3 regions of the Thermomonas carbonis genome follow, and region 3 is predicted to be linked to each of the others. Evidence: predicted binding sites of a transcription regulator. Region 3 holds the regulator's gene; each other region holds the start of a gene.
The links. Region 3 encodes HrcA, which represses chaperone genes, less so after heat shock. Its sites were predicted from a motif close to TTNGCACTCNNNNNNNNNGAGTGCNAA; they were not measured.
Positions count from the first base shown of each region.

Region 1: groES (co-chaperone GroES) is a predicted target of HrcA. The motif match lies at 2,733-2,759, and genes of this name have one in related genera.
Region 2: rpoH (RNA polymerase sigma factor RpoH) is a predicted target of HrcA. The motif match lies at 3,875-3,901, and genes of this name have one in related genera.

Region 1 is NZ_CP060719.1:588,374-595,744, reverse strand. Features, by position in the region: gene H9L16_RS02845 (protein-disulfide reductase DsbD family protein) at 200-2,551, opposite strand; gene groES (co-chaperone GroES) at 2,807-3,094, shown strand; gene groL (chaperonin GroEL) at 3,199-4,839, shown strand; gene H9L16_RS15980 (hypothetical protein) at 5,019-5,285, shown strand; gene H9L16_RS02825 (O-antigen ligase family protein) at 5,396-5,701, shown strand; gene H9L16_RS02820 (carbamoyltransferase family protein) at 5,698-7,371, shown strand, end outside.
Region 2 is NZ_CP060719.1:1,309,917-1,317,287, reverse strand. Features, by position in the region: gene tal (transaldolase) at 79-1,020, shown strand; gene H9L16_RS06010 (NAD(P)/FAD-dependent oxidoreductase) at 1,031-2,290, shown strand; gene H9L16_RS06005 (trimeric intracellular cation channel family protein) at 2,296-2,919, shown strand; gene rpoH (RNA polymerase sigma factor RpoH) at 2,983-3,864, opposite strand; gene H9L16_RS05995 (M3 family metallopeptidase) at 4,033-6,081, opposite strand; gene ung (uracil-DNA glycosylase) at 6,220-6,930, opposite strand; gene H9L16_RS05985 (response regulator) at 7,048-7,371, opposite strand, start outside.
Region 3 is NZ_CP060719.1:2,751,703-2,759,073, reverse strand. Features, by position in the region: gene H9L16_RS12900 (DUF1631 family protein) at 1-1,092, opposite strand, end outside; gene dnaJ (molecular chaperone DnaJ) at 1,305-2,438, opposite strand; gene dnaK (molecular chaperone DnaK) at 2,516-4,444, opposite strand; gene grpE (nucleotide exchange factor GrpE) at 4,543-5,067, opposite strand; gene hrcA (heat-inducible transcriptional repressor HrcA) at 5,145-6,206, opposite strand; gene recN (DNA repair protein RecN) at 6,339-7,371, shown strand, end outside.

The DNA of each region.
Region 1 (7,371 bases), 1.3 Mb from region 3:
ACGATATCGCCACGTTTGGCGATGATCACGCCAGTAGTTGGTGCTGGCGCTTTCGCTTCCAGCACCGCGCCGAGCACGCGCTGTCCCAGTTCGGTGCCCGCCAGACGGGCGGCGATGGTGGGTTCGAAGTACAGGCTTGCGGCCGTACCGGCCAATGCGCCCAGCAGGGCAACGACCAGGATCAGTTTGTTCGACGGCATCAGCGGCCGCTCGCGGCCTGCGCCAACGCAGCTTCAGCGATGCCCGGAGTCAGGATCACCGGCAGGATCGCGCCTTCGCCGCCGCTGCGCGGATAGACCACGTAGAGCGGCACGCCCACAGCCTTGTGTCGCTCAAGGTAGGCGGTGATGGCGGGATCGACGTCGGTGTAGTCGCCGACCATGTACACCGCATCGGCTGATTCCAACGCATTGCGGAAGCCGTCGCGGGCGAACACGGTCTTCTCGTTGGCTTTGCAGCTCACGCACCAGTCCGCGGTCATGTTGACGAAGACGACCCGGCCCTGCGCGCGCAGGTCGGCCAGCGCCTGTTCCGAAAACGCGACGCTGGCGATGCCGCTGTGGGTTGCCGCGCCTGTCGGCTGCGCCTTCGGCAACTGGTGCAGTTTCAGCAGCGGCCAGCCAGTGCCGAGCAGCGCGACCAGGGCGACCACAAGCCAGCCATGCCCGCCGCCGCTCCGCAGCCGCGTCCATGCCCACGCACCCAGCGCCAGCGCGATCGCCGCCGCCATCCACAGCCCGGCGGCATCCGCGCCGCGTTGCTTGGCCAGCACCCAGACCAGCCACGCGGCGGTGGCGTACATCGGGAATGCAAGCAACTGCTTCAGCGTTTCCATCCATGCGCCCGGCTTCGGCAGCAAGCGCGCGAAGGCGGGGACGAAGCCGATCAACAGGAATGGCAAGGCCAGGCCCAAGCCCAGCATCAGGAACACCAGCATCCCGCCGACGGTCGGGCCGGTGAACGCATAGCCAAGCGCCGCACCCATGAATGGAGCCGTGCACGGCGTGGCAAGCACCACCGCCAGCACGCCGGTGAAGAAATCGCCGGAGACGCCGTCGCGTTGCACCAGCGCGCTGCCGCGCTGGCCGATGCCGACATTGGCGTACCACAGGCCGGACAGGCTCAGGCCGAAGGCGAAGACCACCAGCGCAAGCAGTGCAACGACCAGCGGCTGCTGCAACTGGAAGCCCCAGCCCAGTGCCAGGCCGGCCTTGCGCAAGGCCAGCGCCAGCGCGCCCAGCGCAGCGAAGCTGACCATCACCCCGGCGGTGTAAGCCAGTGCGTGACGTCGCGCGCTTTCGCGGCTTGCACCGCTCTGGGCCAGCGACAAGGCTTTCAGCGACAGCACCGGCAACACGCAGGGCATCAGGTTGAGGATCAGGCCGCCGAACAGGGCCAGCAGCAGCGAAACAAGCAGGCCGTGGGTCTGTTGCTGCGGCGGGGGCGTGCGTTCGGCGTCAGTGGGTGGTGCGGTGTCGCGGTCGACGGCAGTGGCATCGTCGGTCGAAATCGCTGTTGCGATCGGCGCATCGCTTGCCGCGCCTGGATCAATGCTGTCGTCGAAAGCGGCAGCTCGGGTGACCGCTGTGCCTGATTCGCTCGAGACTGCGGGCGTGATCTTGCCCGCAGGCAACGACACCGCCAGCCGCCGGTTCATCGGGGGATAGCAGATGCCGCCGTCCTGGCAGCCCTGCAGGTCCAGCACCAGCGTGCCCCTGGTGGCATCGGCCACCGTCCGCGCCACCGGCACCGCGATCTCGACCTGGTCGAAATACACCGCGACGTTGCCGAAATGTTCGTCGCGATAGGGCTTCGCCTTCGGCAGTTTCGATGCCGGCGGCAGCGCAGCGGACAGGCCCTTGCCGGCCTCCAGCTTCACCGACAGTTTGTCGCGGTAAAGGTAGTAGCCGCGCGCCGGGGTCAGCCGCAACAGCAGTGTATTGCCGTCGCCGGCGATGACCTCGGTGGTGAAGGCTTGCTCCGCAGGCAGGGGCAGGGCATCGGTGGCACCAGGATTTCCCCCGGTGGGAATGAGCTGGCGGATTGGCCGGTTATTGCCTGCATACCCGGCCCAAGTGTCTTCACCCCCAGATTCGGGCGGAGGAAGCAGCACTTTGAGGGTGCGCGTCTGCGGCGGATAGCAGATGCCGGCATCGGCGCAGCCCTGGTATTTCACCGTCAGGGTGGCGGTGGTCGCGCCATTCGCCGGGACGCCGGTGAGCGTGCCGACCAGTTGCTGGCGGTAAGTTTCGACATCGCCGAAGAACTCGTCGCGATAGGCCTTGCCCTTGGGCAGGGCCAGCGTCGCGCTGGTGAAGGCCGCATCGGCCTTGACCGAGGTGCGATGCCGGTAGAGGTAGTACTTGTCGGCGATCTGCCAGCGCACCTCGATGCGGTCGCGGGCGGTGGCCTGCGCGGACAGCACGAAGACCTCGTCGACCGGCGGCAATTCGAGATCGTCTGCGAAAGCGGGCAGCGCGGCAGCCGGCAGCACGGCGAGCAGGACAAGGGCGGCCAGCCAGCGACGCAGGCGAGTGGGGAGTGCGGTCATCGCATCAGTTTACCGGGCGGGCTTGGCGGGGGAGCCGCTGCGCGCACAGGGGCAGGAGGCCGGCTTTCGACCGCGTGCCGCCTCAGCGGTTCCAGCGGATTTCGCCGCCCGCCCTTGAAAGGGCCGGGCGCTGCCCCATCTCCGTGGCATCCCGGGTTCGCCCGGTTTCGTCGTCCGCGGTTTGGCACTCGCCCTTGGCGACTGCTAAAATCGCCGGGTTTTCCCCTGTCAATCAACCATTTACCGAGGTTGCCAATGTCCAACATCAAGCCGCTGTACGACCGCGTGGTCATCAAGCGCATGGAAGAAGAGAAATTGTCCGCCGGCGGGATCGTGATCCCGGATTCGGCCACCGAGAAGCCGATCAAGGGCGAAGTCATCGCCGTGGGCGGCGGCAAGGTGCTGGACAACGGCCAGCTGCGCACCCCGCAGGTGAAGGTCGGCGACAAGGTCCTGTTCGGCAAGTACAGCGGCACGGAAGTGAAGCTGGACGGCACCGACCTGCTGGTGGTCAAGGAAGACGACATCTTCGCGATCCTCTGATCGCGCGTCGTTTCCTTTGCACGGCGGGTTTCGGCCCGCCATCGAGACATCCCCATTCCAGGGCGGCGGATTGAACCCCGTCCCACATATTCGAGGTAATTCCAATGGCTGCAAAAGACATTCGTTTCGGCGAAGACGCACGCGCCAAGATGGTGCGCGGCGTCAACGTGCTCGCCAATGCCGTCAAGGCGACGCTTGGCCCGAAGGGCCGCAACGTCGTGCTGCAGAAGAGCTTCGGCGCGCCGACGATCACCAAGGACGGCGTGTCCGTCGCCAAGGAAATCGAGCTGGCCGACGCGTTCGAGAACATGGGCGCGCAGATGGTCAAGGAAGTCGCGTCCAAGACCTCCGACAACGCCGGTGACGGCACCACCACCGCCACCGTGCTGGCGCAGGCGTTCATCCGCGAGGGCATGAAGGCGGTCGCCGCCGGCATGAACCCGATGGATCTGAAGCGCGGCATCGACCAGGCCGTGAAGGCTGCTGTCGGCGAGCTGAAGTCGCTGAGCAAGCCGTCGTCGACCTCCAAGGAAATCGCCCAGGTCGGCGCGATCTCCGCCAACTCCGACGCCAACATCGGCGACCTGATTGCCCAGGCGATGGACAAGGTCGGCAAGGAAGGCGTGATCACCGTCGAGGAAGGCAGCGGCCTGGACAATGAACTCGACGTGGTCGAGGGCATGCAGTTCGACCGCGGCTACCTGAGCCCGTACTTCATCAACAACCAGCAGTCGATGTCGGCCGAGATGGATGACCCGTACATCCTGCTGCACGACAAGAAGATCTCCAACGTCCGCGACCTCCTGCCCGTGCTGGAAGGCGTGGCGAAGGCCGGCAAGCCGCTGTTGATCGTGGCGGAAGAAGTCGAAGGCGAAGCGCTGGCGACCCTGGTGGTCAACACCATCCGCGGCATCGTCAAGGTCGTTGCGGTCAAGGCACCGGGCTTCGGCGATCGTCGCAAGGCGATGCTGGAAGACATGGCCACCCTGACCGGCGGCACCGTGATTTCCGAGGAAGTGGGCCTGTCGCTGGAGAAGGCCACGATCAAGGATCTCGGCCGCGCCAAGAAGATCCAGGTCACCAAGGAAAACACCACGATCATCGACGGCGCCGGCGATGCCGACGGCATCCAGGCCCGGATCAAGCAGATCAAGGCGCAGATCGAGGAGACCTCGTCCGACTACGACCGCGAGAAGCTGCAGGAGCGCGTGGCCAAGCTGGCAGGCGGCGTTGCGGTGATCAAGGTCGGTGCGGCCACCGAAGTCGAGATGAAGGAAAAGAAGGCGCGCGTCGAAGACGCCCTGCACGCGACGCGTGCGGCCGTTGAAGAAGGCATCGTCCCGGGCGGCGGCGTGGCCCTGATCCGTGCCAAGGCCGCGATCAAGGACCTGAAGGGCGCCAACGAAGACCAGACCCACGGCATCCAGATCGCCCTGCGCGCGATGGAAGCCCCGCTGCGCGAGATCGTGGCGAACGCCGGCGAAGAGCCGTCGGTGGTGCTGAATCGCGTGGTCGAAGGCAGCGGCGCGTTCGGTTACAACGCTGCCAACGGCGAGTACGGCGACATGATCGAGTTCGGCATCCTGGATCCGACCAAGGTCACCCGCACCGCGCTGCAGAACGCCGCGTCGATCGCCGGCCTGATGATCACCACCGAAGCGATGGTGGCCGAGGCCCCGAAGAAGGACGAGCCGGCGATGCCGGGCGGCGGTGGCATGGGCGGCATGGGCGGCATGGATTTCTGATCGAGCCTTTCCACTGCAACATGCTCACAGAGAACCCCGCCGCAAGGCGGGGTTTTTCTTTGCAGCCGATCCCTGCACTGCGCCGCGTCGATGTCGTATCCGATCACGGATGGCGTGTACGAGACGAACGTGCAGCAACCGCAGCGCAGGCCGCGCCTGCGCCTTGCCCGCGCGCCGCCGTGCGCGCAGTTGCGCAGCTGGCCGGCACCATCGCGCGCCACCGCACCCCCGATGAAAAGCGCCGCGCGATGACCGGGGCGCAACGCCTCAAGCGCGTGTTCGGCATCGACGTGAGCACCTCCACCTATTGCAGCGGCACGGTGCGGATAATCGCCAACACCACGAAGCGGCACCGCCCCGAAATCCCGAAATCCCGCGCACAGACGTCCGATCCGCCACCAAACCGGCGCTTGTGCGACCGCCGCCTACCCGCCAGACTGGCCTAGAAGGGTGTTTGAATTTCCTGTACGCGCCAGATATTCGGCGAAGTGCCTCTTGCCGGCGAACCACTTGGAGTCACGACATCACGGACGAGTCCACATCGGGCACCGATCGCTTGTCGATCAGTCAGCAGGGGCTTTCGGTCTGGGACCGGCATCCGTGGTTCGGCGTGGGCCCGCGCGCCTACGGCGAGTGTGTCTTCAGCCGCTCCGACGCCGAACTGCCCGGCACCAGCAAGGTCGACGCTTTCTGCGGCGTCATTGCAAGGAACGAGAACATCTGGATCGAGCGGCTAGCGGAGAACGGACTGCCGGCGCTGGCTCAAGCGGTGTTCGGCATCTATTCCTGCGCGTGCGGATTGCGCTCGCATGCGCGGCCGGTCACGCGCATCCGCAGCAGCGACGGAGACCTTCGCCCGTGACCCGCATCCTTGGGATCTCGGCATTCTATCACGACAGCGCGGCGGCGCTGATCGAGGATGGCCGCATCGTGGCAGCCGCGCAGGAGGAGCGCTTCAGCCGCAAGAAGCACGACGCGCGGTTCCCCCGCCAAGCCACCCGCTATTGCCTTGAAGCCGCGGGCATCGGCTTGGGCGATGTCGATCACGTGGTGTTCTACGACAAGCCGCTGCTGAAATTCGAGCGGCTGCTTGAAACCTACCTCGCGTACAGCCCGCGCGGCATCGCGTCGTTCCTGCAGGCGATGCCCGTCTGGCTCAAGGAAAAGCTCTACCTGAAACGGCTGTTGCGCAAGGAACTGGAACTGATGCCTGGTGGCGGATCCGCCAAGTTGCCGCCCCTGCTGTTTACCGAGCATCACCAGGCCCATGCAGCCGCGGCGTTCTACCCCAGCCCCTTCGAGGAGGCCGCCGTCATCTGCCTCGACGGCGTCGGCGAATGGGCCACCACCTCGGTGTGGACCGGCACGCGTGATGGCCTCAAACCAGCGTGGGAGCTGCGGTTCCCGCATTCACTGGGGCTTCTGTATTCCGCGTTCACCTATTACTGCGGCTTCAAGGTCAATTCGGGCGAGTACAAGCTGATGGGGCTCGCTCCCTATGGCGAGCCGCGCTACGCGGCGCTGATCCAGGAGCACCTGCTCGACCTGAAGGACGACGGCACGTTCCGGCTCGACATGAAGTACTTCGACTTCGCCACGGGCCTCACGATGACCAACGCGCACTTCGATGCGCTGCTGGGCGGGTCGCCGCGCCGCGCGGAGTCGCCGCTGGACCAGCGACACATGGACCTCGCGCGCTCGATCCAGCAGGTGACGGAGGAGGTCGTGCTGCGGATCGCCCGGACGGTGGCGCGGGAAACCGGCATGCGCGACCTCTGCATGGGGGGCGGGGTGGCCCTGAACTGCGTGGCCAACGGCCGCCTGCTGCGTGAAGGTCCGTTCGAGCGCATCTGGGTTCAACCCGCGGCCGGCGACGCGGGCAGCGCGCTTGGTGCGGCGTTGTGTGCATGGCACGACCATCTGCGCGCGCCGCGAACCGTGCAACCAGGCGATGCGATGCAGGGTTCCTGTCTCGGTCCCGCATATTCGGCAACGGAGATCAGGACGCGGTTGACGTCCGCCGGCGCGGTATTCACTGAAGTGGACGATGCCACGTTGTATGCGGACACCGCGCGTGCGCTCGGCACGGGTGAGGTGGTGGCGTGGTTCCAGGGACGCATGGAATTCGGGCCGCGCGCGCTCGGCAACCGTTCGATCCTGGGCGACCCGCGCAACCCCGGCATGCAACGGACGATGAACCTCAAGATCAAGTATCGGGAGTCGTTCCGGCCGTTCGCGCCAGCGGTGATGCGCGATCGCGTCAACGAGTACTTCGAGCTCGATACCGACAGCCCGTACATGCTGCTGGTCGCCCCCGTGCAACCGGCGTTGCGCCTGGCCGATGCCGCGCACGAAGCGAAGTTCGGCATCGACAAGCTGATGCAGCGTCGCTCCACGCTGCCCGCGATCACCCACGTCGACTACTCGGCGCGCGTGCAGACCGTCACGCGCGAGGACAATGCGCGGTTCCATGCGTTGCTCGATGCCTTTCATGAGGAAACCGGTTGCGCGGTGCTGATCAACACGTCGTTC
Region 2 (7,371 bases), 1.4 Mb from region 3:
GGCGGTCATCGCGACTTCGCATTGGTCGCGTGCGCCGCATCGGCGACAATCGCGGCACGCCCCTTCGCGACCGCCCACGTGACCACTCAACTCGAACAGCTCCGCCAGCATTCCGTCGTCGTCGCCGATACCGGCGACATCGAGGCCATCGCCCGCTTCAAGCCGATGGACGCGACCACCAATCCGTCGCTGTTGCTGAAGGCGGCATCGCTACCGGCCTATGCGTCGCACATCGACGACGCGATCGCGGCGGCCAGCGGCGACGACAAGGTCGGCGATGCAGGTGACCGTCTTTCGGTGGCGATCGGTGGGGAGATCCTCAAGCTGGTACCCGGGCGCGTCTCCACCGAAGTCGATGCTCGGCTGAGCTTCGACACCGAGGCGACCGTCGCCAAGGCGCACAAGCTGGTGCAGCTGTACGCGGATGCCGGCATCGGCACCGACCGCCTGCTGATCAAGGTTGCGAGCACGTGGGAAGGCATCCGCGCCGCCGAGCGGCTGGAACGCGAAGGCATCCAGTGCAACCTCACCCTGCTGTTCTCGTTCGCACAGGCCGTCGCCTGCGCCGAGGCCGGCGTGTTCCTGATCTCGCCCTTCGTCGGCCGCATCCTCGACTGGCACCTGGCCAACGGCATGGCCACGCCGGCGACGCCGCAGGACGACCCCGGCGTGCAATCCGTGCAGCGCATCTGGCAGTACTACAAGCAGCACGGCTACGGCACGGTGGTGATGGGCGCCAGCTTCCGCAACACCGGCGAAGTGCTGGCGCTGTCGGGCTGCGACCGGCTGACGATTTCGCCGGACTTGCTGGCGGCGCTGGAATCGTCGGATGCAAGCCTCGAACGCGCACTGGTCGACAACGGCGAACGCGCCGCGCCGCCTGCGCCGCTCAGCGAAGCCGCGTTCCGCTGGCAGCACAACGAGGACGCGATGGCCACCGACAAGCTCGCCCAGGGCATCCGCAACTTCGCCGCCGACCAGCGCAAGCTGGAAGCGCTGCTGGCCGCCAAGCTCGGTTGAGGATGCCGCGATGACCACAGGCCAGCCGCATGTCGTGATCATCGGCGGTGGCTTCGCCGGCCTGTGGGCGGTGCGTGGTCTTGCTTCGGCAAAGCTGCGGATCACCCTGGTCGATCGCGGCAACCACCATCTGTTCCAGCCGCTGCTCTACCAGGTCGCCACCGCCGGCCTGTCCGCGCCGGACATCGCCGCGCCGCTGCGCCACATCCTGCGCGCGCAACGCAACGTCGAAGTGCGGATGGCGACGGTCACCGGCATCGACGCCGACACGAAACGCATCACGCTGGACGATGGCAGCGCGCTCGACTTCGACACTCTCTTGCTCGCCAGCGGCGCGACGCATGCGTACTTCGGCAACGACCACTGGGCCGAACATGCGCCCGGCCTGAAGACGCTGGACGATGCGCTGGACCTGCGCCGCAAGCTGCTGCTCGCGTTCGAGCGCGCCGAAGCCGCGACCGATCCCGCCGAACGCGAGGCGTGGTTGCATTTCGCGATCGTCGGCGGCGGCCCGACCGGCGTGGAGCTCGCCGGCACGCTCGCCGAGATCGCAAGGCACACGCTGAAGGATGAATTCCGCAACATCGATCCCGCGCAGGCGCGCGTGCGCCTGGTCGAAGCCGGGCCGCGCGTGCTCGCCGCATTCCCCGAAGACCTGTCGGCGAAGGCGAAACGGCAACTGGAGAAACTCGGCGTGGACGTCGCGCTGGGCACGCCGGTGAAAGAGATCAACGCGGACGGTTACCAACTGGGCGATGCGTTCGTGCCCGCGAAGACCGTGGTCTGGGCCGCAGGCGTGGCGGCTTCACCGCTGGGCGCACTGCTCGGTGCGCCGCTGGATCGCGCCGGGCGCGTGCAGGTGCAGCCGGATCTCAGCGTGCCCGGCCATCCGGACATCTTCGTCGCCGGCGACCTTGCTTCGCTCACGCAAGCCAACGGCAAGCCGGTGCCCGGCGTCGCCCCCGCGGCCAAGCAGATGGGTGGCCTGGTCGCACGCAACATCCGCGCGCGCTTGTCGGGCGGCAAGACCAGCGCGTTCGCCTACAAGGACTACGGCAACCTCGCCACCATCGGTCGCATGGCCGCGGTGGTGGATCTCGGCAAGATCAGGTTCTCCGGCGTGCTGGCGTGGTGGTTCTGGCTGGTCATGCACGTGTTCTTCCTGATCGGCTTCCGCAACCGCCTGGTGGTGCTGCTCAACTGGTGGTGGGCGTACTGGAGCTACCAGCGCGCGGCGCGGATCATCCTGGGGCGCGGCGAAAGACGATGACCACGATGTCGTTCGCGATCCAGTTGTTCGATCTCATCGGCATCTTCGTGTTCGCGCTCAGCGGCGGCGTGCTGGCGGTTCGCCACCGGCTGGATCTGTTCGGCGTGCTGGTGCTGGCCTGCGCCACTGCGGTGACCGGCGGCATCGTCCGCGACGTGCTGATCGGTGCGGTGCCGCCCGCCGCGCTGGCAGACTGGACGCTGCTGTCGACTGCGATGCTGGCGGGCGTGGTGACGTTCCATTGGCACGGCATCATCGAACGCCTGCGCAATCCGGTGCTGATGTTCGATGCCGCCGGACTCGCCCTGTTCGCCGTGCTCGGCACCGCCAAGGCGCTGGCCTTTGGCCTGTCGCCGTTCGCAGCGACGTTGCTCGGCATCATCACCGGCATCGGCGGCGGCATCGCCCGCGACCTGCTGGTCGCACGCACGCCGGTGGTGCTGCAGCAGACCGAACTCTACGCGGTCGCCGCACTGGTCGGCGGCGGCATCGTCGCCATCGCCCACGCACTCGGCTGGCCGCAGGCACCGGCGATGGTGGTCGGCGCGCTGCTGTGTTTCGGCCTGCGTTTCATGGCGATTCGGCGAGGGTGGCGGTTGCCGGTGGCGCGCGACGCCGACACGCCCTGATCGCCCGAACGAAAACGGCCCGGATCGCTCCGGGCCGTCTTGATTGCATCGATGCGGCTGCACTTACGCCGCGAACAATGCCTTCATCTTCTTCAGCGCGTTGGCCTCGACCTGGCGGATGCGTTCGGCGGAAACCCCGTATTCGTCGGCCAGTTCCTGCAAGGTCACCTTGCTGTCGGCGTCCAGCCAGCGGCGCTTGATGATGTCGCGGCTGCGCGCATCGAGCTGCGCCATGCCTTCGCGCAGCAGATCCAGCTGGTTGTCCTCGTCGTTGGCGGACTCGTAGGCCATCGCGGGATCGATGTCGTTGTTGGCGACCAGGTAATTCGCCGGCGCCGGCGGCGCGTTGTCGTCGTCGGCATCGTCCGGCGCATCGAAGCCGATGTCGCGACCGGACAGCCGCGATTCCATTTCCAGCACTTCGCGCTCGGAGACGTTGAGATCCTTCGCCACCGCGCTCACTTCCGCCGCGTTGAGCCAGCCCAGGCGGGTCTTGCTCTTGCGCAGGTTGAAGAACAGCTTGCGCTGCGCCTTGGTGGTCGCGACCTTCACGATGCGCCAGTTCTTGATGATGAACTCGTGCATCTCCGCGCGGATCCAGTGCACGGCAAAGCTCACCAGACGCACGCCGACGGTCGGGTCGAACCGCTTCACCGCCTTCATCAGGCCGATGTTGCCTTCCTGGATCAGGTCGCCGATCTGCAGGCCGTAGCCGCTGTAGCCGCGGGCCACGTGGATGACGAATCGCAGGTGCGACAGGATCAGTTCCTGCGCCGCGGCGATGTCGTTGTCTTCGCGCAGGCGATGGGCCAGGCGCTGTTCGTCTTCGACGGTGAGCACGGGGATCTGGTGCACGGCGCCGATGTAGGCCTCCAGCGAACCCATGGCGCTCGGGATCGGCAGATTGTTGGCGACGAGGGCGGTAGACATGGTTGCTCCGTTCATGTGGGCGATGTTAGCAGTCGACATATCCGACTGCTAACCCTGCCAATAGTTCACTACTGTTGCATTCATGGAACGCTGGCGCGCCAAAGACCCCATTGAGGCACAGGCCCCGTCAAACCGACGTGGGGATGCCCCTCGCCCACCTCAAGTCCCGGGATCCCGGTCGCGTCAGGCCGCGTTTTCGGCCATGCCCGCATGCCGGAGCAGGGCGTCGATGCTGGGCGGACGGCCGCGGAAGGCGGTGAAGTTCTCCAGCGCGCTGCGGCTGCCACCGCGCGACAAGACCTCGGCCAGGAACCGCGCGCCGGTTTCGGCCAGCCGCTCGGGGGCTTCCTCGAAAGCCGCGTAGGCGTCGGCGCTGAGGACCTCGGCCCATTTGTAGCTGTAGTACCCGGCCGCATACCCGCCGGCGAAGATGTGGCTGAACTGCTGCGGGAAGCGGTGCCAGGCCGGCGGACGGTTGACCGCGACCTCGTCGCGGATGCGCTCCAGCAACGCGGCCACGCTGTCATGCACCGCATCGAAATCGCCATGGATGGCCATGTCGAACAGGGCGAATTCCAGCTGGCGCACGGTGGCCATGCCGCTCTGGAAATTCCGCGCCGCCAGCATCCCGTCGAACAGCGCGCGCGGCAGCGACGCGCCGGTATCGAGATGCGCGGTCATCGCCTGCACCCGCGCCCATTCCCAGCAGAAGTTCTCCATGAACTGGCTGGGCAGCTCCACCGCGTCCCACTCCACGCCGTTGATGCCGGCCACCGGCAATATGTCGATCGCGGTCAGCAACTGGTGCAGGCCGTGGCCCATCTCGTGGAACAGAGTGGTCACTTCGTCGTGGCTGAAGGTCGCCGGCTGGCTGTCCACACCCTTGCCGAAATTGCAGACCAGATATACGAGGGGCGTTTGAACAGCCTGCGTCAGCGTGTCGGTGGCGATGACACGGCGATTACGGCCATCGTCCATCCACGCGCCGCCGCGCTTGCCCTCGCGGGCGTACAGGTCGAGGTAACACTGGCCGAGCAAGCGACCGTCGCGATCCTCCAGCCGGAAAAAACGCACGTCCGCATGCCAGGTCGGCGCGCCGTCCTCGCGCACGCGCACGCCGTACAGCGACTCGATCACCTCGAACAGGCCGGCGAGCACCTTCGGTTCGGTGAAGTAGCGCTTCACCTCCTGTCCGGAATAGCCGTAGCGAGCCTGCTTGAGCTTGTCGCTGGCATAGGCCACGTCCCACGGCTGCAGGTCGTCGATGCCGAGCTCGTCGCGGGCGAACGCTTCGAGTTCTTCGCGATCACGACGCGCGAACGGCAGCGCGCGGCTGGCGAGGTCGCGCAGGAATGCGAGCACGGCCGCGGGCGATTGCGCCATCTTGGTCGCCAGCGAATAGTCGGCATAGCTGGCGAAACCGAGCAGCTCCGCCAGCTCCGCGCGCAAGGCGAGGATGCGGTCGACGTGACCGCTGTTGTCGAGTGCGGCAGGCCCTTGTTCCGAGGCGCGCACGCCACTGGCGCGATATAGCGCTTCACGCAACCCGCGGTCGCCCGCGTACGCCTGCACCGGCAGATAGCAGGGCATCTTCAGGGTCAGCGTCCAGCCAGACTTGCCGGCTTTCTCGGCGGCGGCGCGCGCGGCGGCGATCACGTCGGCGGGCAGGCCGGACAGTCGCGCTTCGTCGTCGATGTGCAGGCTGAAAGCATCGGTCGCATCGAGCACGTTCTGCGAGAACGTCGCAGACAACGCCGAGAGTTCTTCCTGGATCGCGGCGAAACGGGCCTTGCCGGCATCGTCCAGCTCGGCACCGCCGAGGCGGAAATCGCGCAGCGCGTTGTCGATGACCTTGCGGCGAGTGGCGTCGTACTGCGCGAACTCCGGCGATGTCGCAAGCGCGCGGTACTGCGCGAACAGCGCCAGGTTCTGGCCCAGCGCAGCACCGAATCGGGTCACCTTCGGCAGGTTGGCGTTGTAGGCCTCGCGCAGCTCCGGGGTGTCGGCCACGGCCTGCAAGTGAGCGACCTGCCCCCAGGACCGCCACAGGCGCTCGGTGGCGTCTTCCAGCGGGGTCACGAAACTCGACCACGTCACCGCCGCGACGGTTTCCGCATGCGAGACCGCAGCTTCGGCTTCGGCCAGCAAGGTGTCGATGGCGGGTGCCACGTGTTCGGCGCGGATCGCGTCGAAGCGCGGCAGGCCGGAGAAGTCGAGCAGCGGGTTGTCCATGGCGTCCTGCAAAAATTCTGCGATGTGATCGAGATGCGTGCGCCCGCGCGGCAAATCAACCGCGCGGCGCAATGCAGCTCAGCAATACGAAGATCCGACATCGATCATTGCGCACCCAATGCGGATCGCGCGAGGCATTCAGCGGACGGCGGATACATCCAGCGCGGCACGCGATGGCAAGGTCCAATCGATCGGTGCCTGCCCGTTGCGCGCGAGGTACTCGTTGGCCGCGGAAAAATGCCCGCAGCCCAGGAAGCCGCGATGCGCCGACAACGGCGACGGATGCGGGGCCTTCAGCACGCGGTGCCGGCGCGCATCGATGACCTTGCCCTTGGCCTGCGCGTAGCTGCCCCAGAGCAGGAACACCAGGCCTTCGCGCTCGCGGTTGAGCACGTCCACCACATGGTCGGTGAAGCCTTCCCAACCCTTGCCCTGGTGCGAACCGGGCTGGCCCGCTTCGACCGTCAGCACGCTGTTGAGCAGCAGCACACCCTGCCGCGCCCACGGCAGGAGGCAGCCGTGATCGGGACGCGCGAAACCGACATCGCTGGCCAGTTCCTTGTAGATGTTCTGCAGCGACGGCGGCACGTCCACACCGGGCAGCACCGAAAAACACAGCCCGTGCGCCTGCCCCGGCCCGTGGTACGGGTCCTGGCCGAGGATCACGACCTTCACCGCATCGAACGGGGTGGCGTCGAAGGCGGCGAAGATGTTCGCGCCGGCCGGATACACGGTTGCGCCGGCCGCCTTGCGCTGGCGCAGGAAGGCCGACAGCTGCTGCATGTCCTCGCGCGCGAACCAGTCGCCGATGCGGGATTTCCAGCTGGGTTCGAGGCGGATGTCAGCCATGTTGCGTCGCAGCCGGCTGGCCGGGGGTTGCGCAAGTCGCTCCCCTATACTCGCTTGGTTGCGCAACCCCCGGCCAACCGCCAGCTGATCGGCGCACACGCGAAGATTTCTGGAGACTCACCCTTTCCCCGGCTCCGGCAACTTGCCCAGGCGCAACTGGAACAGCACCTTGGTCACCAGCAGCCGTTCCTCGATCGGCTTCAGCACCAGGTCATTGGCACCATCGCGCAGCAATGAAGCCTGGTTATCGCGGTTGTCGTCGCCAGTCATCATCACCATCGGCAGCCGGCGCTTGCCGTAGCCGAAGGCGGTGCGGATCTGCGCCAGCAGATCGTGGCCGTTGAGGATGCCTTTCAAATACACGTCGCTGAGCACCAGGTCGGCACCGACATCGCCATCCGTGCGCCCGCGGAAGCGGTGCAGGTGCTCCAGCGCATCCTC
Region 3 (7,371 bases):
GACCGCGACTTTCACGTACGGCACCAGCATGCGGCCGATCTTGCGGCGGATGTTGGCGTCGAACTGCGGGCCGTCGAGCAGCACGTCGAACAGCAACGCCACCAGGTCGACCGCATCCTCGTCCAAGCCGTCGAGATGCAGGTTGTCGCCGGCCACGCCGAGCTTGCGCGCGTTCTGCGCGACTTCCTGGCGCAACTGATCGGCCAGCGTGCGGTGATTGCCACCGGCCTCGCGCGGCGGCAACGGGGTATTCGGCATGTCCTGCTGCATCAGCGACAGGATCGACATCAATTCGCTGGAACCGAGCTTGGTGACCGGGGCTTGTTGGGCACCGGGTTGCGCCTGCCCGCCTTCTGCATCGGCCTGGTTGCCGCCCATGGCCGTGCGCCATCCCTGCAGCAAGCCCAGCAGGTTGCCGAACATCGCCTGGTCGACCGCGTTCACCTGGGCCGGCAGCTGTACCTGGCCGTGGGACGGCGTAGGCGCTTGCTGATCCTGCGGGCCTGCCGGAGCGTGCGCTTGTGCTGACACCTTGACCGTCGCGCGCAGTTCCGGCAACACGCCGGCAGCGATCATCAGGGTGTTGGCGCGTTCGTAGGCGGCACCCAGCACGGCACCGAGTTCGCGTTCGAAGAACTTGAACACGACGATGCGCACGCCGGCAACCAATTCGGACTCGGCCAATGCCGCGCGCAGCGCCGCGGAAAGGAATGCAGGTGCCAGCGGATTGTCCTGGGCCTGCAGATCTTCGCGGCCGGCCACATGGGCGATCCGTTTGCTTGCCATTTCCACGCTGGGACCATGCAGCCGCACCAGCGAGTCGGCCAGCTGCTCCACCGCCAGTTGTTCCTCCAAGTCCTGCTCCGACAACAGACTCAGGTCGGATTTCCGACCATCGACCGGAAACCACTCGCTGGCATTGCGCAGGTTGCGGAAACCCGTCTGGACCACGTCGTCGTAGCGGCGCGAGATCTGGCCCCGCTGGCGACGCAGGTCGCGCAGCGCCATCAGGCCGAATTCTTCGTCGCCCTGCTGGCTGCGATCGAACAGGTAGTCGTCGACCTTGCCGAGTGCACGATCAAGTGCCGGCAACACCCGCTCCAGCATCTGCTTTTGCAGGCTGTCGAGAAGCCGGCCCCGATCTGGGGGGGCTGGTGGGGAGTATCCGTGGGGGAACGGAAAGACATGGGGGCCCTGAACAGGGGATTGAGCCATTGAGCAGGCTACGCGCGTTTGCGCGGCATGTCGCCGCCGTGCCGCGGTTTTGCAGATTGCGGCACAGTTTTTCCGACTATGGGCATGCTTCAGGAGACCATGCGGTCCCAGAAGCCCTTCACGCCATCCAGGAAGGTGCTGGATTTCGGCGAATGCCGGCGCGCGTTCTCGCCGACGAACGTCGCCTCGAACTGCTCCAGGAGCTCGCGTTGCTCGTTGGTGAGGTTGACCGGAGTCTCGACCACGACCTTGCAGTACAAATCGCCGGGGTGCCGGCTGCGCACCGACTTGACGCCCTTGTCGCGCAGGCGGAAGACCTTGCCGGTCTGGGTTTCGACGGGAATCCGCAACTCCACTTCGCCGCCCAGGGTGGGCACGCGCACGCTGTCGCCGAGCGCCGCCTGCGAAATGCGAATCGGCACCTCGCAATGCAGGTCATCGCCATCACGCGCGAAGATATCGTGCGGGCGCACCCGGACTTCCACATACAGGTCGCCCGGAGGCGTACCGGCCGGGCCGACTTCGCCCTCGCCCGCCAGGCGGATGCGATCACCGTTGTCCACGCCGGCCGGGATCTTCACCGACAGCGCTTTTTCTTCCTCGACACGGCCATTGCCGTCGCATTGCGGGCAGGGATTGGGGATGGTCTTGCCGGTGCCGGCGCAATGCGGGCACGCCGCCTGCATCGCGAACGGACCGCGTTGCATGCGCACCTGGCCACGACCGTGGCAGGTCGCACAGGTTTCGACCTTGCCATCGGCCGAACCGCTGCCCTTGCAGGGCTCGCAATTCGCCAAGGTGGGGATTTCGATGCGTTTCTCGACGCCGGCCACGGCCTCCTCGAGGTCGAGTTCCATGATGTAGCCGACATCGGCACCGCGACGCGGGCCTTGCTGGCGGGCACCGCCGCCGAAGATGTTGCCGAAGATATCGCCGAAGATGTCGCCCATGTCGGCGCCACCGAAGCCCGGCCCGGCGTTGCCGCCGCCCATGCCATGCTCGAACGCCGCATGCCCGTGCTGGTCGTACATGCGGCGCTTGCCGCCGTCGCTCAGCACTTCGTAGGCTTCCTTGCACTCCTTGAACGCGGCCTCGGCGCTCGCGTCGCCGGGGTTGCGGTCGGGATGGTGCTTCATCGCGCTGCGGCGATACGCCTTCTTCAAGTCCTCGTCGGAGGCGTTGCGGGCCACGCCCAAGACTTCGTAGTAATCGCGTTTGCTCATCGACCTTGCCTGCATCCTTCACGGCAACGGGCAGACCACTGGCCTGCCCGTCGCTTTGTTACCGATCGCGTTTGCGATCAGGCGCCCTTGTTGTCGTCCTTGACCTCGGTGAACTCGGCGTCGACCACGTCGTCGCCGGCCGCCGAAGCCTGGCCTGCCGCATCACCCGCCGCACTCGGCTGCGCGGACGCGGCAGCCGCGGCAAACAACGCCTGGCCCGCCTCTTCCAGCGCCTTCGCCTTGGCGTCGATCTGGCCCTTGTCGTCGCCCTTCATCGCGGTTTCCAGCTCGGCGATGGCACCCTCGGCGCGGCCGATCACATCGCCCGGTACCTTGTCGCCGTTATCCTTGATGGCGGTGCGGGTGGCGTGGATCAGTCCATCGGCCTGGTTGCGTGCGGTCACCAGCTCGTGGAAGCGCTTGTCTTCCTCGCGGTTGGCTTCGGCGTCCTGGACCATCCGCTGGATCTCGTCGTCGGACAGGCCGGAGCCCGCCTTGATCTCGACCTTCTGCTCCTTGCCGGTCTTCTTGTCCTTGGCATTGACGTGGAGGATGCCGTTGGCGTCGATGTCGAAGCTCACTTCCACCTGCGGCATGCCGCGCGGCGCGGCGTCGATGCCGGTCAGGTCGAACTTGGCCAGCGACTTGTTGTAGCGGGCCTGTTCGCGCTCACCCTGCAACACGTGCACGGTCACCGCGGATTGGTTGTCTTCGGCGGTGCTGAAGGTCTGCGACGCCTTGGTCGGGATGGTGGTGTTCTTCTCGATGATCTTGGTGAACACGCCACCCAGGGTCTCGATGCCCAGCGACAACGGGGTCACGTCGAGCAGGAGCACGTCCTTGACGTCGCCCTGCAGCACGCCGCCCTGGATCGCCGCACCAATAGCCACCGCCTCGTCGGGGTTGACGTCCTTCTTCGGCTCCTTGCCGAAGAACTCGGTGACCGCCTGCTGCACGCGCGGCATGCGGGTCTGGCCACCGACCAGGATCACCTCGCCGATATCGCTGGCGCGCAGGCCGGCATCGTTCAGGGCGATGCGGCAAGGCTCGATGGTCTTCTTCACCAGGTCGTCGACCAGCGCTTCCAGCTTGGAGCGGGTCAGTTTGATGTTGAGGTGCTTCGGGCCGGTCGCATCGGCGGTCACGTACGGCAGGTTGACATCGGTCTGCTGGGAAGACGACAGCTCGATCTTGGCGCGTTCGGCGGCGTCCTTGAGGCGCTGCAGGGCCAGGGGATCCTTGCGCAGGTCGATGCCCTGCTCCTTCTGGAACTCTTCCACGAGATAGTCGATGACGCGCTTGTCGAAGTCTTCACCGCCGAGGAAGGTGTCGCCGTTGGTGGCCAGCACCTCGAACTGCTTCTCGCCATCGACATTCGCGATCTCGATGATCGACACGTCGAAGGTGCCACCGCCGAGGTCGTACACCGCGATCTTGCGGTCGCTCTTGTCGCCCTTGTCCATGCCATAGGCCAGTGCGGCCGCGGTCGGCTCGTTGATGATGCGCTTGACGTCGAGGCCGGCGATGCGGCCAGCGTCCTTGGTCGCCTGGCGCTGGCTGTCGTTGAAGTAGGCCGGCACGGTGATCACGGCCTCGGTGACCGGCTCGCCCAGATAGGCTTCGGCGGTCTTCTTCATCTTCTCCAGCACCTTGGCGGAGACTTCCTGCGGTGCCAGCTTCTTGCCGTCGATCAGCGACACCCACGCATCGCCGTTGTCATGGGCGGTGATGCCGTACGGCACCAGACCCAGGTCCTTCTGCACTTCGGCGTCGCTGAACTTGCGGCCGATCAGGCGCTTCACCGCGTAGAAGGTGTTCTTCGGGTTGGTGACGGCCTGGCGCTTGGCGGACGCGCCGACCAGCACCTCGTTGTCCTTCGACCATGCCACCACCGACGGAGTGGTGCGGTCGCCCTCGCTGTTCTCGATGACCTTGGCCTTGCCGCCTTCCATGATGGCGACGCAGGAGTTGGTGGTGCCCAGGTCGATGCCGATGATCTTGCCCATGTGTCTTTCCTCGAAATGCTGGATGTCGGGGGCGCGTTGCGCCATGTCCGCGATGTGGGGTTGCAGCGGGCGGCTTCAAGGGCCGCGCGCGTGGCGATTCAGGACGCGACCACCACCAGGGCGGGTCGCAGCAGGCGGCCATTGAGCAGGTAACCCTTCTGGAACACCTGGGCGACGCTGTCCGCTGCCACGCCCGGGGCCTGCACCTGGCTGATCGCCTGGTGATGCTCGGGATTGAACGGCTCGCCGGTCGGATCCAGCACCGTCAGGCCATTCTCGCCGGCGACTTTCAGCAACTGCTTGTAGGTGAGATCCAGGCCGTCTCGCAGCGGGCTGGCGTCGGTACCGGCCGCTACCAGGCCTGCATCGAGACTGTCGAACACCGGCAGCAGGTCGCCGAGCAGGCGCTCGTTGGCGAAACGGCGCGCGTTGTCGATCTCGCGCGCGATGCGCTTGCGCTGGTTGTCGAGGTCGGCGCGCTCGATCAGCGATTGCGCCTTCAGTTGCTCGAGTTCGCCGCGCAAGGCTTCGAGTTCATCGTGCTGCGGCATGTCGGCGGCCGCGTCGTTCACGTCCTGGATCGGATCCTGCATGTTGGTTCCCGTACTTGAATGTGCGGCCATCCGCCGCGCCCGGCATGGTGATGGGGTTTCGTCCAGAGGGATTCAAGGCGCGATGCCGGTGGCATCGTGCTGCCAGCTCAGGGCGGTGCGTCCAGCGCCGCGCCAAGGATCACCGCGGTCGCCTCCACCACCGGGATCACCCGCTCGTAGGCCATCCGGCTGGGGCCGATGACGCCCAGCACGCCCAATACGCGGCCATCCCGGCCGTAGGGCGCGGTCACCAGCGACATTCCTTCCAGCGGTGCGATGCCGGTTTCCTCGCCGATGAACACGCGCATGCCCGGCGCCTTGGCGGTGCGCTCCAACAATTGCAGCAACTCGCGTTTCTCGGCGAAAGCCTCGAACAGCGCGCGCAGGCGGTCGAGGTCGTTGAGATCCTGCAAGCCCATCAACCGGGTCTGCCCGGCCACCAGCATGCCGTCGAAGGCGGCTTCTTCGCGGGCCGGCGCAAACGCCTGTTCGGCGAGGTCAAGCGACGTCGCCAGCAAGCGTTCCATCTCGCTGCGCGCGTCGCGCAGGTCGCGCAGCAGCGCGGTGCGGATCTGCGCCAGTGGCTGCCCGGCGAAATGGGTATTCAGGTAGTTCGCGGTCTGTTCGAGCTCCGACGGATCGAACGCACGCCGCACCTGCACCACCCGGTTCTGCACCTCGCCATCGGCGAACACCACGATCGCCAGCACTCGCTGCGGATCCAGCGCGACGAACTCGATCTGGCGGAATGCGAATCCTTCCCGCTTCGGCACGCTGACCATGCCGGCGAAATGGGTCATCGCCGACAGCAATTCCGAGGTATTGCCCAGCAGGGCCTGGGTACCGGCACCGACTGGCAGCTCGCTGCGCAGGCGCTGCAATTCGACATCGCCCAAGGGCTTGACCTGCAGCAGCGAATCCACGAACAGCCGATAGCCATGCGCGGTCGGGATGCGCCCGGCGGAGCTGTGCGGCGCGGCCAGCAAGCCGGCTTCTTCCATCGACGCCAGAATATTCCGGATCGTGGCCGGGCTGACGTCCAGTCCCGAGTGCCTGGCCAGCGTCTGCGAGCCGACCGGCTCGCCGTCACGGACATGCCGGGCCACCAGCGTGCGAAGCAACTGGCGCGCACGCGGGTCGCTGGCGATGTCGGCGGGGTGTCGGCTCATGCGGTGGTTGTATGCGCCGCGCGGCCGGCATGCAAGTGCGGGCTTGTCGTTCTGAACGCAGTGAAGAACCTGCTTCAAGTAACAGATCCTTCGCTTCGCTCAGGATGACAGGGACGCATACAATGCGCGCCGATGCTGAGCCGCCTGTCCATCCGCGATTTCGCCGTGGTCGCCCATGCCGAGCTGGCCTTCGGGCGCGGCTTGACCGTGGTCTCCGGCGAAACCGGTGCCGGCAAGTCGTTGCTGGTCGATGCGCTGGGCTTCCTCGGCGGTGCGCGTGCGGATGCCGGGGCGGTTCGACATGGCGCGCAACGCGCCGAACTGGCCGCGGAATTCAGCCTGGACGATTGCCCGGCCGCCGCCGATTGGTTGCGCGACGCCGAACTCGACGACGAAGACGCCTGCCAGCTGCGTCGCACCCTGCGCGCGGATGGCGGATCGCGCGCATGGATCAATGGCCGCCCGGTGCCGTTGGCCCAACTGGCGGAACTGGCCGCGTTGCTGGTCGAGATCCACGGCCAGCACGAGCAGCAGGCCCTGCTGTCGCGCCCGCACCAGACCCGCCTGCTCGATGCGCATGCACGTCATCCGGCCTTGCTCGATGCGGTGCACACGACTGCCCTGCAGTGGAAAGCACTGCATGAGGAACGCCTTGCCTTGCTCGCCCGCGGCGATGTCGGCGAGCGCCAGTCGTGGCTGCGACACCAGCTGCAGGAACTGGACGCCGAAACCCTGGCGCCCGAAGCCTTGGCGGAACTCGACGCCAGTCATCGTCGGCAGGCGCACGCGGCTTCATTGATTTCGGCCTGCGAACAGGCATTGGAGCAACTGGGCGGCGACCGTGCCATCGCCACACAATTGCATCATCTGCGCGGCAGCTTGCAGCGCGAAGCCGCGCACGAACCGCGGCTCGGCGAGGTCGATGCCTTGCTGGACTCGGCCGCAATCCAGCTCGACGAAGCGTTCGCCATGCTGGAACGCATCCGCGACGACCTGGACATCGACCCGGCCGCACTGGAAACACTGGAACGCCGCCTGGGCCGCGTGCAGGACCTGGCGCGCAAGCACCGGGTCGCGCCCGACGGATTGGCTGCGCATCGCGAGTCGCTGGCACGCGAACTCGACTCGCTCGCGGATGCCGATGAACGCCTGCAGCGGATCGAAC